Regions from separate parts of the Klebsiella grimontii genome, predicted to be linked through region 2. Evidence: riboswitches for the same ligand, from Rfam matches in the RefSeq annotation. Region 2 holds a riboswitch; the other holds the start of a gene.
The links. A riboswitch is a leader RNA that binds a small molecule or an ion and turns the genes downstream of it on or off. The one in region 2 is predicted to bind cobalamin.

Region 1 (7,304 bases), 1.2 Mb from region 2:
AGAAAACTGTTGAGGAAGCGCGATGATTTTCTGCAGTTTTCCTCATTTATGGGTTTATTATTGAACAGAAACCTTGATAGGGATAATCGTTCGTTGCTATTCTATCTATCGCCATGGACTATCGTGGCGATGGAGGATGAATAATGAATATTCGCGATCTTGAATATCTGGTAGCGCTAGCCGAACACCGCCACTTCCGCCGTGCGGCGGATTCTTGCCACGTCAGCCAACCTACGCTTAGCGGGCAAATCCGTAAGCTGGAGGATGAGCTCGGCGTGATGTTGCTGGAACGCACCAGCCGTAAGGTTCTGTTCACCCAGGCAGGGCTGCTGCTGGTGGATCAGGCGCGTACCGTGCTACGCGAAGTCAAAGTGCTGAAGGAAATGGCAAGCCAGCAGGGAGAGACCATGTCCGGGCCGCTGCATATTGGGCTGATCCCGACGATTGGCCCTTATCTGCTGCCGTTGATTATCCCGATGCTGCATCAGACCTTTCCCAAGCTGGAAATGTACCTGCATGAAGCACAAACCCATCAGCTTTTAGCGCAGCTTGATAGCGGTAAGCTCGACTGCGCGATTCTGGCGCTGGTCAAAGAGAGCGAAGCGTTTATTGAGGTGCCGCTGTTTGATGAGCCCATGATGCTGGCTATTTACGAAGATCACCCGTGGGCGAACCGCGAGTGCGTGCCGATGTCGGACCTGGCCGGTGAAAAGCTGCTGATGCTGGAAGACGGCCACTGCCTGCGCGATCAGGCGATGGGTTTTTGCTTTGAAGCGGGCGCCGATGAAGATACGCATTTCCGGGCGACCAGCCTCGAAACGTTGCGTAACATGGTGGCTGCCGGTAGCGGCATCACGCTGCTGCCAGCCTTAGCCGTGCCGCAGGAGAGAAAGCGCGATGGCGTGGTCTATGTGCCCTGTATCAAGCCGGAACCGAGACGTACCGTGGGGCTGGTTTATCGCCCGGGTTCGCCGCTGCGTAGCCGCTATGAACATCTGGCAGAGGCCATCCGCGGGAAGATGGATGGCCATTTCGATACCGCGTTAAAACAGGCGGTTTAAGCCATTTAACGCGGCTACCCGATAGGCTTCCGCCATCGTCGGGTAGTTAAAGGTGGTGTTAACGAAGTACTCAATGGTGTTACCACCGCCTTTCTGCTCCATTATCGCCTGGCCGATGTGAATAATTTCGGCCGCGCGCTCGCCAAAGCAATGAATCCCAAGGATCTCTTTCGTTTCGCGATGAAACAGGATCTTCAGCGTACCGACGCTCATGCCGACAATCTGCGCTCGCGCCAGATGCTTGAACTGCGCGCGCCCTACCTCGTAAGGCACTTTCATGGCCGTCAGTTGCTGCTCGGTTTTGCCAACGGAGCTGATTTCCGGAATGGTGTAAATACCGGTAGGGATATCTTCAATCAGATGCGCCGAGGCTTCGCCTTTCACCAGCGCCTGGGCTGCGATGCGGCCCTGGTCGTAGGCGGCAGAGGCCAGGCTCGGGTAGCCAATCACATCGCCGACGGCATAAATATGCGGCAGGGCGGTTTGATACATGCTGTTGACCTTCAGCTGACCGCGGCTATCGGTTTGCAGGCCGATATTTTCCAGCGCCAGAGAGTCGGTATTCCCGGTGCGGCCGTTAGCGTACAGCAGGCAGTCCGCTTTGAGCTTTTTACCGGATTTCAGGTGCATGATGACGCCATCATCCACGCCCTCAATCTTTTCGTACTCTTCATTGTGGCGAATGACTACGCCGCTGTTCCAGAAGTGATAGGAGAGGGAGTCGGACATTTCCTGATCGAGAAACGCCAGCAGGCGATCGCGGGTGTTGATCAGATCCACCTTCACTTCCATTCCGCGGAAGATCGACGCATATTCGCAGCCGATCACCCCGGCCCCATAAATGATCACATGGCGCGGTTCGTGGTGCAGGCTCAGGATCGAGTCGCTGTCATAAATGCGCGGGTGATGGAAGTCGACGTCTGCCGGATGGTACGGGCGTGAACCACAGGCAATCACGAACTTTTCCGCCGTCACCGTTTCCACGGTACCGTCGTGGCACTCCAGCGCGATAGTGTGCTCATCAACAAAATGGGCATTGCCCTGCAGGATTTCGCAGTGGTTACGCTCATAGAAACCCTGACGCATATGGGTTTGCTGGTTAATGACGCTGTCTGCATGGTTCAGGATGTCGGCGAAGGAAGAACGAAGAAGACGGGAATGGTCGCTGTAGAGGGGATTTTGGTTAAACTCGATAATACGGCTGACGGCATGGCGGAGGGCTTTTGACGGGATGGTACCCCAGTGGGTACAACCGCCGCCGACGTTATGGTAGCGCTCAATGACGGCAACGCGTGCTCCCTGTTTCACCAGCCCCATGGCGGCACCTTCTCCGCCAGGACCGGAACCAATCACAATTGCATCATAATCCCAAGAGTGTGACATGGCATTACTCACCTGTTTTATACATAAAATAAACACGATGATAACATTTGCCGCGCTTTAACCCAATTATCGTTGTGCTTTTTTGCGGCATAAAAGCAGAAACAGCTCGTAAACAATCATTCACAATCCAGTGTAAACCGATTGGTTCTGATCTCTGGTATAGTGCCGGAAGGGCTTATGGAAGGATTCAGACAACGTGATGGGCGTAAGAGCGCAACAAAAAGAAAAAACCCGGCGTTCGCTGGTGGAAGCGGCATTTAGTCAGCTAAGCGCTGAACGCAGTTTTGCCAGCTTAAGCCTGCGCGAAGTTGCGCGGGAAGCGGGGATCGCCCCGACGTCCTTCTATCGCCATTTTCGTGATGTCGATGAGCTTGGTCTGACCATGGTGGATGAAAGCGGGCTTATGCTGCGCCAGCTGATGCGCCAGGCGCGCCAGCGTATTGCGAAAGGCGGCAGCGTCATTCGCACCTCTGTTTCCACCTTTATGGAATTTATTGGCAACAATCCGAACGCCTTCCGCCTGCTGCTGCGGGAACGATCCGGTACGTCTGCGGCGTTTCGCGCCGCCGTGGCGCGTGAAATTCAGCATTTTATCGCGGAACTTGCCGACTATTTAGAAATCGAAAACCATATGCCGCGCGCCTTTACCGAAGCGCAGGCTGAAGCTATGGTCACCATCGTATTTAGCGCTGGCGCCGAGGCTCTCGATGTGGGCCCGGAGCAGCGTCGACAGCTGGAAGAACGCCTGGTGCTGCAGCTCAGAATGATCTCGAAAGGCGCGTATTACTGGTATCGCCGTGAACAAGAAAAAATATCAAATCATTCCGAATAACGTGAAGGACGAGCAATGAAACACTCAGTACAAGATAGAGGTACGCTGCTGCTGGCGCTGATCGCAGGTTTATCCATTAATGGTACCTTCGCCGCGCTATTCAGCTCCATTGTCCCTTTTTCCATCTTCCCTATTTTGTCGTTGGTGCTGACGGTTTACTGCCTGCATCAGCGCTATCAGAATCGTAGTATGCCCGTGGGTTTGCCGGGGCTTGCCGCAGCCTGCTTTATTCTCGGCGTGCTGGTTTACAGCACCGTCGTGCGCGCGGAATATCCGGACATCGGCTCTAACTTCTTCCCGGCGGTTCTGTCGGTGATTATGGTGTTCTGGATTGGCTACAAGTTGCGCAATCGCAAGAACGCGGTCGCGGAATAATCTTTCCCCCGGCAACAGCGTTGTTGCCGGGTTTTCTCACCCGACTTTACTTCTTCGTCAACAGCACGCCGCATTCCATATGATGGGTATACGGGAACTGGTCGAACAGCGCCAGGCGCGCGATCTCGTGGGTCTCACTGAGCGTTTCCAGGTTCTGGCATAGGGTCTCAGGATTGCAGGAGATATACAGAATACGCGGGTACGCCTGCACCATTTTCTCCGTCTCGCTATCCAGCCCGCTGCGCGGCGGATCGACAAAAATCGTCTCACACTGATAGCTCTTCAGGTCGATATCCTGTAGACGATTAAACTGCCGTACGCCGTTCATCGCCTGGGTAAACTCTTCCGCCGACATGCGGATAATCTGCACGTTATCAATGTGGTTCGCTGCAATATTGTATTGCGCCGCCGCGACGGACGGTTTGGCGATTTCCGTTGCCAGCACCCGTTCGAAATTACGCGCCAGCGCCAGCGAAAAGTTGCCGTTACCGCAGTACAGCTCAAGCAGGTCGCCGGTTGCGTCTTTGGTAGCATCGATAGCCCACTCCAGCATCTGGACGTTCATCGCCGCGTTCGGCTGGGTGAAGCTATTCTCAACCTGACGATAGATCATTTCGCGCCCGCCAACTGGCAAACGTTCATCGATATAGTCCTGATCCAGCTCGATTTTCGTCTTTGTGGCGCGGCCAATCAGGTGCACATTCAGATTTTGCGCCCGCAGCGCATCGCGGAAGCGCTCAGCCTGCTGACGCCATTCGTCGTCAAGCTTCTTATGATACAGCAGTGATATCACGGCCTGATTACTCAGGGTGGTCAGATAATCCACCTGAAACAGTTTATGACGCAGTACCGGGTTATCGCGTACACCTTCAATCACCGCGGCCATCAGCTGATTAATCAACTCGCTGGCGGCCGGGAAGGTATCGACGCGGATACGGGATTTGGTCTGCTGATCGAACATAATGTGGTACAGATCGTCGCCATCGTGCCACAGACGGAACTCTGCGCGCATACGATAGTGGCTGATCGGCGAACGAAACACTTCCGGAACCTGGGCGCTGAAAGGCGCCATCATTTTCTGCAAACGGACGACTTTTTCTGCCAGCTGCGCTTCATATTGTTCGGTAGGAAGGTGTTCGGGGGTCATGATGCATCCTGAATAAAATAAGTACGCGGGGGATTGTAGGGAAAGCGCCGGGGATGTCCAGCCCTGATGATATAAGGAAATATAACGGTAGAAGTCTGGACATCTATATGTTTCTGATTATAGCATCGTGCTACCGGTCCTATGAGTTAATAGGGAATCCAGTGTAAATCTGGAGCTGACGCGCAGCGGTAAGGAAAAGTGGGATGAGCGCATTATGCAGACACTGCGGTTATTTAGCGGGAAGTCCTCATCCATCAAACACTCCAAGCCCGAAGACCTGCCGGAATACGTCGCATTTGGTTTCTATCATCGCGTGCTACTGATAGAGCCGGCGGCATCCTTTGTTTATTACGGATGCTTTAAAATGATTAAAAAAGCTTCGCTGATGACGGCGCTCTCCGTCACGGCATTTTCCGGCTGGGCGCAGGACAGCAATTCAGATACGTTAGTGGTCACAGCAAACCGTTTTCAACAGCCGGTCAATACGGTCCTTGCGCCGACTGATGTGGTTACCCGGGAAGATATCGAGCGCTGGCAGGCGAAAGATTTGAACGATGTGATGCGCCGATTGCCTGGCGTGGACGTCGCGCAAAATGGCGGCATGGGGCAATCTTCCTCTCTGTTTATCCGTGGTACTGAAGCTAAACAGGTACTGGTGCTGGTTGACGGCGTTCCCATGGTCCGACCTGGAATTACAAACAACCCTGATTTGAATCAGATCCCTTTATCACTGGTGCAGCGCGTCGAATATATCCGTGGCCCGCGTTCGGCGATTTATGGTTCCGGGGCTATGGGCGGGGTGATTAACGTCATTACGCATTCTGATAAAGAACAATCCAAAATTACCGCTGGGGTAGGTTCTAAAGGTTACCAACAATATGACGGCACCCTGCGCCATCGCTTTGGCGATACGGTGGCGACGGTTGCGGGCTCCTATGAGGGTAATAAAGGCTTCAACGTTCAGCCAGGTTCAACCTGGGAGCACGACGGCGATCGCGACGGTTTTCGTAATAAAACGTTTTGGGGCAGCCTCGAGCATAAATTTAACGAGAATTTTGACGGTTTCTTCCGCGGACACAGCTATACCAACAACTCTGATTACGATCTTGGAAGCCCGCCGTATAGCCCGGCCTACAGCGCCGATGAAAACCAGCTCTACAACCAAAGCTGGGATGCGGGGCTGAACTTTAATTCCGGTATCTACTCCTCTCAGCTTATCGCCAGCTATCAGAAGGTAAAGGACTATAACTACAGCAGTATTTATGGTCGTTATAATGATGGGACGACGCTCGACAGGATGACGCAGCGTAACCTGCAGTGGGGCAATAACGTTATTGTGGGTCATGGTTCTGTCAGCGCAGGGGTGGACTGGCAGCAGCAGCGATTAACGTCATCAGACACGACGATGTCGGATACCTATAAACGTGACAATACGGGGTTATATCTGACGGGCCAGCAGCAGTTTGGCGATGTGACCCTCGAAGCTTCCGGGCGTGAAGACCACGATGAGCAGTTTGGCTGGCACGGTACCTGGCAGACGACCGCAGGCTGGGAATTTGTCGAAAACTATCGCCTGACCCTCGGCTACGGTACCGGCTTCCTTGCGCCTTCGTTAGGGCAACAGTTTGGTTCGACCCGATTTGGTATCAACGCGAATCCCAACCTGAAGCCTGAAGAGTCGAAGCAGTGGGAAGCGGGGCTGGAAGGGCTCACTGGTCCCGTGGACTGGCGCTTGTCCGCGTACCATTACAAGATTACTAATCTGATTACCTATTACTCCGATCCTGTCACCTATGAAGGGGAGTACGACAATATTAATGCCGCGACGATTAAAGGCGTGGAGTGGACGGGAAGTGTCGACACCGGTATTTTCAGCCATCGCGTAACGTTGCAGTATGTCGATCCGCGTAACGATGATAACGGTGAAGTGCTGGCCCGACGTTCTAAACGACAGGCAAAGTATCAGCTGGACTGGTCCGTGTTTGATGTCGATATGGATGTGTCCTGGCAGTATTATGGGAAGCGCTACGATAACAACACCTCCCAGTACAACAATACGCAAAGGATTTTGCCGAGCTACAGCACGGTAGACGTTTCTGCATCGTATCCGATCACCGATCGCCTGACAGTTCGTGGTAAAATAGCTAACCTGTTCGATAAAGATTACGAGACAGCTTATGGCTACCAAACTGCAGGACGAGAATACTACTTGTCTGGCAGCTACACCTTCTGATCCACGTCCCACCGTGCTGGTGTTTGATTCCGGCGTCGGTGGGCTGTCGGTTTACAACGAGATTCGGCAGCTTCTGCCGGATCTGCATTATATCTACGCTTTCGACAACGTCGCCTTCCCATATGGCGAGAAGAGCGAAGAATTCATTGTTGAACGCGTCCTGGAGATTGTGACCGCCGTTCAGCAGCGCTATCCGCTGGCGCTGGCCGTTATTGCCTGTAACACCGCAAGTACCGTTTCCCTCCCCGCATTACGCGATAAATTCGCCTTTCC
Region 2 (7,304 bases):
GGGATCAAGAGCGCCAGGGATGTTTTTAATCTCTTCCCAGCGTTCGCCCTGCAGGCGATAGCCCGTTGCCGGACCGGCATAATCGTTAACGTCGTTGACGGCTGACAGCACCTGTCCGTCGCCGACGATAATCGCGGAGGTATGCAGATAGTCCCCGGTCAGCTTGGCCTTCTGGATGTTGAGCATGTCCTGGGCCACGTCGGTAAACCCGCCCTGCGCCAGCGCTTTCACCACTTCCAGACCGTTGCGGTTTTGATTGATGATTTCCTGGGCGAACTTGATGTCTTCGACGATATTGCGCTCCGGCATATCTTTCGAACCGTGGGCGTAGGTCGCGGCTTCAACTTCTTCATCGGTAATCGGCGGCAGCCCCATTCCGGCAAATACGGCCTGCAGCGCGCGGGCGGCTTTGTTACGGATGGCGATGACGTCCTCTTCACGCACCGGACGCAGACCGCCGTCCACCTTCAGGTCGCGCTGGATAACGTTGTAGTCGTCAAAGTCTTCGGCATCTTCGTTGGAGCCAGCGAACATGTTGTCGTAGTTCGGCACCGCGGAATAACCGGAAGAGATGAAGTCGGTTCCCGGCAGGAACTGCATCAGCAGACGTGCGGTGCGACGCATATCGGAGTGGGTAAAGGTCTGGTCGTTACTGGAGGCGCATTCCAGATCCAGCGACGAGCAGATCAGGTTTTCCGCCAGCACCGCGCGAATGCCTGACGGCACCGCGGACGGCACGCCGATGCAGCTTACCGAGCCGTTTTGCAGCCCCTGAACGCCGGCGGCTTTGGTGATGTAGATGCAGCGCGCTTCCAGATAAAGCATGGATTTGCCTTCGGCGTAGCCCATCTGCACTTCCGAGCCGGAGCCGGAGGTGAAGCGCATTTTCAGGCCGCGAGAGGCGTAGGACGAGGCCAGGAAGCCCTTCGACCACGGCGTGTCGTCGCCATCGGTAAAGACCGGCTCGGTGCCGTAGACGGAGATGGTTTCGGCGTAGCAGGTATGGCCCAGCATGCCAAGCTTCAGCTCGGTGGCTTCTTCCAGCGAGCACTGAGTCAGCACGCCCGGACGGCCTACCTGCGAGCCCACCAGCAGCGCGATGGCGTTGAACGGCGCATAGCGCGCTACCGCAACGGTGGTTTCCTGTTCGTCAAATCCGCGCCATGCGCCTTCGGCGGCGTCGGCGGCAATTTGTACCGGGTTATCTTTGACGTTGGTGACGTGGGCCTGCTGGGACGGGGTGCGGCGGGCGCGCATTTTCTGCATCGCCATCATCATCTCGACCACGTTCATATGCGAAACCACTTCGACGATTTTCGCCGGCGTCATCGCGGTGGTCAGCGGGACGATTTCGCTGCGTTTGACGTTCGGATCGCACAGCATATTGGCCAGCTTGACCGAATCCATCGCCATCACTTCTTCAGCGCGGTTCAGATTGATGCCGTAGCGGGCGATAAAGTGGTCGATCAGGTCGAATTCGCTTACCGGTTTCCCGTCCAGCTCGGTTACCGCGCCGTTAACGATTTTAATCGACGGTTTCGGGTCGTTCGGGCTTTCCATTGCGATAAAGCCTTCTTCGATCCACTCCTTAACGAAGCCGTCCTGATTCACAGGGCGTTTCGCCAGTGCTTCAAATCTTTTCGATCTCATGAATCAGCCTCGTGGGTATCAGATGTAGGACGGGCGATCGTTTTTCGGTTCAGCACCGAGGGTCGCAAGAACGGTTTTGCCGATTTCGCGCGCCGAGATGACCGCCTGGCGGACCGCGCCGGAGTCGCCGGAAATCACCAGAATGGCTTCGTTACTGAAGCTGGTGCCGTGCGCCGGGGAGCTATAGGCCACGACTTCAACGTTGGCTGACTTCAGCGCGGTATCGGCCATCAGCACGCCAACGGAGGCCGGAGCGCCAACGATGATGCCGCAGGCGCGGCCAATCGGCGCGCCGAACGCTTTTTCCAGGGCGTAGCTGGCGCGAGCGGTGTACTGCAGCTCGATATGCCCGGCTTCGTTGCCGTAAACATCGCCGAAGGTGCGGTCGAGCTCTTTCAGCGCGACTTCGATACCGCGCTTAACGTCGGAAACGTCGTTGCCGCCTAAAATAATCAGCGAACCGTGGCCCGCGCCGCCTTTGGTATCGCGCGGAAGCTCAATGCTGACCACTTCGGTGTTGGTGGCCTTCACCGCTTCATCCGCCGCCATAATGTGCGGGCCAGCGCCGGTGCGGGCGCCGAGAATGCCGATGGAGCGATAGCGTTTTTCCAGCTTCATCGCGTCCAGCAGGGCGGTATCGACGTTGGCGATCACCAGGCCCAGGGTGTCGCCAATGGCGGTCCCGACAAATTCCGTTAAACTGCAGCTTTTTTCTGCCATAGCCGTCTCTCGTATTGGATGGTTTTCAGTAGGGATGGCCTGTTGTTCCGGCGTTGCCACACGGGCAATCACCTGAGCCATGATCTGTTCAACCAGCTCATTGCTGCTCATTGGCTAATTCCCTTCGGTAAGATTTTTTCTACATCGGTGTGAGGGCGTGGGATGACGTGTACGGCTTTCACTTCTCCCACGTTACGTGCGGCGGCGGCACCGGCATCGGTGGCCGCTTTTACCGCGCCAACGTCGCCGCGCACGATGACGGTGACCAGCCCGGAGCCAATTTTTTCATAGCCCACTAACATCACATTGGCTGACTTCACCATTGCATCAGCGGCCTCTATGGCTGCGGTTAAGCCTTTGGTTTCTACCATTCCTAGTGCTTCTTGTTGCATAAAGACCTCGCATGGAGTGTTCCGATAGTTGGGACTATAAGAAGATGCGAGGAAAAAGAATGGCTGACTTGAATTTGATGATGAAAAAATAGTGGGTGTTGGATAATATAAAATTGTCGTTTATAAATTTAATATGATGATTTTATTACCTATTTTTATTTTGTCCTATGTGATTATCTTGTTTTGTATATTCCATATTTACAAATTTGTTCATGACGGATTAAATTTTATCTGCTATGCGAGGAAAACGAATTTGTGATGTTTGTTGGAAAAAGAGGAGTTGGTTTTAGCAATATTTTTGCATGCCAAAGGGACCGGTTAATTACAGAATCTACGCGTCAGCGTAGCTTTTCCGGCTTATTCCATGACAATAATTTGTTATTGATGCCCGAATTTTCCGGGGCCGCCGTCGGCAGGTTGCCAACAATTTGTGGAGCGGAGTTCATATAGTGATGCTCGTTGTACTCTACTGCCAGCAGGAGGTTGGCTGGTCAGGACACGAACTCTGCTAAGAAGGTGTCACCATGAATGATTCGTTAAAAGCGCAATGTACCGCCGAGTTTCTGGGCACCGGGCTATTTTTGTTTTTCGGCATCGGCTGCCTGAGCGCGTTGAAAGTGGCGGGCGCGAGCCTCGGGCTATGGGAAATATGCATTATCTGGGGGCTGGGGATCTCGCTTGCCGTCTATCTGACGTCGGGAATATCCGGCGGCCATCTCAACCCGGCGGTGACCGTGGCTTTATGGCTATTTGCCTGCTTTCCCGGACGTAAAGTTTTCCCCTATATCGTTTCACAGGTCGCAGGCGCCTTTGGCGGCGCGGTGCTGGCCTATGTGCTGTACAGCACTATGTTTACCGAGTTTGAATCCGCCCACCATATCGCTCGCGGCAGCGTAGAGAGCCTGCAGCTGGCGAGTATTTTCAGCACCTACCCGGCGGCGTCGCTGAGCATCTGGCACGCGGCGCTGGTTGAAGTGGTGATCACCTCCATGCTGATGGGGATGATTATGGCGCTGACCGACGACGGCAACGGCGTACCGAAAGGGCCGCTGGCCCCGCTGCTGATCGGCCTGCTGGTGGCGGTGATTGGCGCCTCAACCGGGCCGCTGACCGGCTTCGCGATGAATCCGGCGCGTGATTTTGGACCGAAGCTGTTTACTTGGATGGCGGGCTGGGGCGATATCGCGATGACCGGCGGAAGGGATATTCCGTATTTTATCGTACCGATTATTGCGCCGCTGATCGGCGCCTGCCTCGGCGCGGCGATCTATCGTTATCTGATCGGGAATAACTTACCGTGTAATACCTGTAAATTAGAGGATTAATGTATCGGCTGAAATAGCTAAAAAATTTCATGAACCGGTATCACGAACTGGCCAAAAACGTCTCCCACGGATGGGAGACTTTTGCTATCGTAATATTCTTTTATCGTTGGCGGTAAATGATGATGAAAGGAAGTGAATATTAAAGAAATGTTTTATTTATAACAAAAAATTAACTGAGAGGTTTTATCATGATTTCTGCGAGCACACTGAACTCAGAACTCATTAATAAAATCGCACAGGATTTTGCGCAGGCCACCAGTCTGGCGGTTGTGGTTGTCAATATTCACGGTGATGAAATATCCGAACTGTTTAATTTCACCCCTTTCTGCCAGCTGATGCGCCAGCATCCCCAGCACAGCACCCGCTGCCGAATGAGCGACCGCTGCGGCGGCCTCGAGGCCTCGAAAACCGATGCGCTCTGTATCTACCGCTGCCACGCCGGGTTAACCGATTTTTCCATTCCGCTGGTTATCGCCGGACACCTTGTGGGCTTCGTGCTTTGTGGCCAGGTGCGCTTAAGCAATGACGTTGAGCTGGTGGATATCCTCAACGTCGACGACCGCTGGCAGGCTGACCCCGAGCTGCTTAAAGCGTTCCGCGACGTGCCGGAGATGGACTACTCAAGAGTGATTGCCTCTGCGGATTTACTGAAGCTGATCGTCGAGAACTGCCTGAAAAAGCAGCTTAATTTTGTAGTGATTAAAGACAATCCGCAGCAGCCTGAACCCGCGCGCGCCAGCCGGGCGGTGAGTCCTCACGACAGTAAAATGAAGAAGGCGCTGCGCTACATTGACGCCCATTTATCCGACGAGCTGCGCCTGGAAGACGTCGCCGCCCACGTTTATCTCAGCCCCTACTATTTCAGTAAGCTGTTCAAAAAATATCAGGGAATCGGCTTTAACGCGTGGGTGAACCATCAGCGGATGGTGAGCGCCAAAGAGCTGCTTTGCCACAGCGACTGGAGCATCGCCAGCATCGCGCGAAATTTAGGATTTTCGCAAACCAGCTATTTTTGCAAAGTTTTTCGCCAGGCTTATCAGGTGACTCCGCAGGCCTATCGCCAGCAAATTAACGCCAGATCACAAACTGAGTCAATTTAAATGACAATATTTTGTTATTGCCGATTTTTGATATGTCCGCGTATCTGGCTCATTATAAAATGAAAATATCTCATTCAGAGCAATAAATTGTCATAGCGCAACAAAATAATAATGAGTGAGCGATAAGCTGCACCAGTTTTTATTTATTTGATGGGATAGAGTGATACCTGAAACGATTTTCAGAGCGCCATCGGCGTAATGAAGCATCCTTTGCAAACGACGGGAGTCATCCAGCTTCCGTAAGATGTACATGAAAGCATTCGAGCCGGGCAGTCCCGCTCGAATCACGACGGACTAAACCGACAGGCGCCAGGGAAGGGGGTGTGAATCCCCCGCAGCCCCCGCTGCTGTGATGCTGACGAACCCATATTTAGCCACTGATCCGCTTACCGGATTGGGAAGGATGGGGGAGGACGACGCTAAGCCAGAAGACCTGCCTGTCGGTAATAATCAACAACTTCGGTGGGAAGTGGGTTGCTCAGATGCGTACAGTCGAAAGACTGGGAATGCACGCAGCCCTACCACCCGGCACAGGATCGGGGTATGGCAGCCAGGCAGCACGCATTTATTCTCGCAGGTACCGGCAGCGGTTGTGGTAAAACCACCGTTACGCTTGGCCTGCTCAGCCTGTTGAAGCAGCGCGGCATGCGGGTGCAGCCGTACAAAGTCGGCCCGGACTACCTCGACACCGGCTGGCACACTGCCGTCAGCGGCGTCGCTTCATGCAACCTCGACGGCTTTATGCTCCCGGAACCGGTGCTTAACGCGCTGTTTTGCGAACGGATGCAGCGGGCGGATATCGCGGTTATTGAAGGCGTAATGGGGCTGTATGACGGCTTCGGCGCCGACCCCGGCTACTGCAGCACCGCCGCGATGGCCAAACAGCTCGGCTGTCCGGTTATTCTGCTAGTGGATGGCAAAGCGGTTTCCACCTCTATCGCCGCCACGGTGATGGGATTTCAGCACTTCGACCCCAGCCTGAACATCGCGGGCGTTATCGTCAATCGCGTCAACAGCGAAACCCATTATCAGCTTCTCAAAGGCGCCATTGAACGCTACTGCGGGCTGCCGGTGCTCGGCTACGTACCGCGAGTGGAAGGGGTGGCGTTACCCGAACGCCATCTGGGGCTGGTTACCGCCCGCGAGTCGCTGGTGAACCAGCAGCCGTGGCGCGATTTTGCCCACATGCTGGCGCAAACCCTGGATATTGAAAGACTTCTTACCCTCAGCCAGCTCAGTTCATTACCCGCCGGGGAGTGGCCGCCGCTGCCGCGCTCTGATGCTGGCGCAGGCCTGACGCTGGCGCTGGCCGACGACGAAGCCTTCAACTTTTACTACCCGGATAACCTCACGCTGCTGGAGCGCTGCGGGGTGAATATCGTGCGCTTCAGCCCGCTGCACGATAGCGAGCTTCCTCCGTGCCAGATGATTTGGCTCGGCGGCGGCTATCCGGAAATTCACGCCGCCGCGCTGGCGGCCAATACGCCGATGCTGGCGCAGCTGCAGGAGGCGCACCGACGTGGCGTGGCGATTTACGCCGAATGCGGCGGTCTGATGTATCTCGGCAGCACCCTTGAAGATGCCAGCGGTGAGATCTATCCGATGGCCAACCTTATTCCCGGCCATAGCAAAATGGGCAAACGGCTGACCCGCTTTGGCTACTGCGAGGCGCGGGCGATGCGGCAAACTCTGCTGGCGGCGCCCGGCGAAACCCTGCGCGGGCACGAGTTTCACTACTCGGATTTTACCCCCGAGTCCCCGGCGGTCCTGGCCTGCCGCAAAGTCCGCGACGGCATCACCCTTCAGCAGTGGTCGGGCGGCTGGCAGGTGGGCAACACGTTCGCCAGCTATCTGCACCTGCACTTTGCGCAGCGTCCCATGATGCTTAACCACTGGCTGGCTGCGGCAAGGAGCGCGCTATGACGCTGCTGGCCTGGGGCGTTGCCTGGCTCCTTGATTTTATTATCGGCGATCCGCAGAGCTGGCCGCACCCGGTGCGTTGGATTGGTAACCTGATCGCCGCCGTTCAGCGCGGCGTGCGCCACTACTGTCACAGCGATGTGGCCCTGCGCCTCGGCGGCGCGGTGATGTGGCTGGTGGTGGTCGGGCTGACGTGG

Region 1: it holds a riboswitch for cobalamin, as region 2 does, so the genes downstream of both, btuB (TonB-dependent vitamin B12 receptor BtuB) here and ACE3MN_RS05025 (cobyrinate a,c-diamide synthase) in region 2, are expected to answer to the same signal.

Annotation. Positions count from the first base shown of each region.
Region 1 is NZ_CP169721.1:5,529,989-5,537,292, reverse strand. Features, by position in the region: gene oxyR (DNA-binding transcriptional regulator OxyR) at 144-1,061, shown strand; gene sthA (Si-specific NAD(P)(+) transhydrogenase) at 1,044-2,444, opposite strand; gene fabR (HTH-type transcriptional repressor FabR) at 2,641-3,276, shown strand; gene ACE3MN_RS25945 (YijD family membrane protein) at 3,292-3,651, shown strand; gene trmA (tRNA (uridine(54)-C5)-methyltransferase TrmA) at 3,698-4,798, opposite strand; cobalamin riboswitch at 4,916-5,098, shown strand; gene btuB (TonB-dependent vitamin B12 receptor BtuB) at 5,163-7,031, shown strand; gene murI (glutamate racemase) at 6,976-7,304, shown strand, end outside.
Region 2 is NZ_CP169721.1:1,032,305-1,039,608, forward strand. Features, by position in the region: gene pduC (propanediol dehydratase large subunit PduC) at 1-1,650, opposite strand, end outside; gene pduB (propanediol utilization microcompartment protein PduB) at 1,669-2,481, opposite strand; gene pduA (propanediol utilization microcompartment protein PduA) at 2,478-2,762, opposite strand; gene pduF (propanediol diffusion facilitator PduF) at 3,287-4,087, shown strand; gene pocR (transcriptional regulator PocR) at 4,276-5,187, shown strand; cobalamin riboswitch at 5,475-5,643, shown strand; gene ACE3MN_RS05025 (cobyrinate a,c-diamide synthase) at 5,731-7,110, shown strand; gene cbiB (adenosylcobinamide-phosphate synthase CbiB) at 7,107-7,304, shown strand, end outside.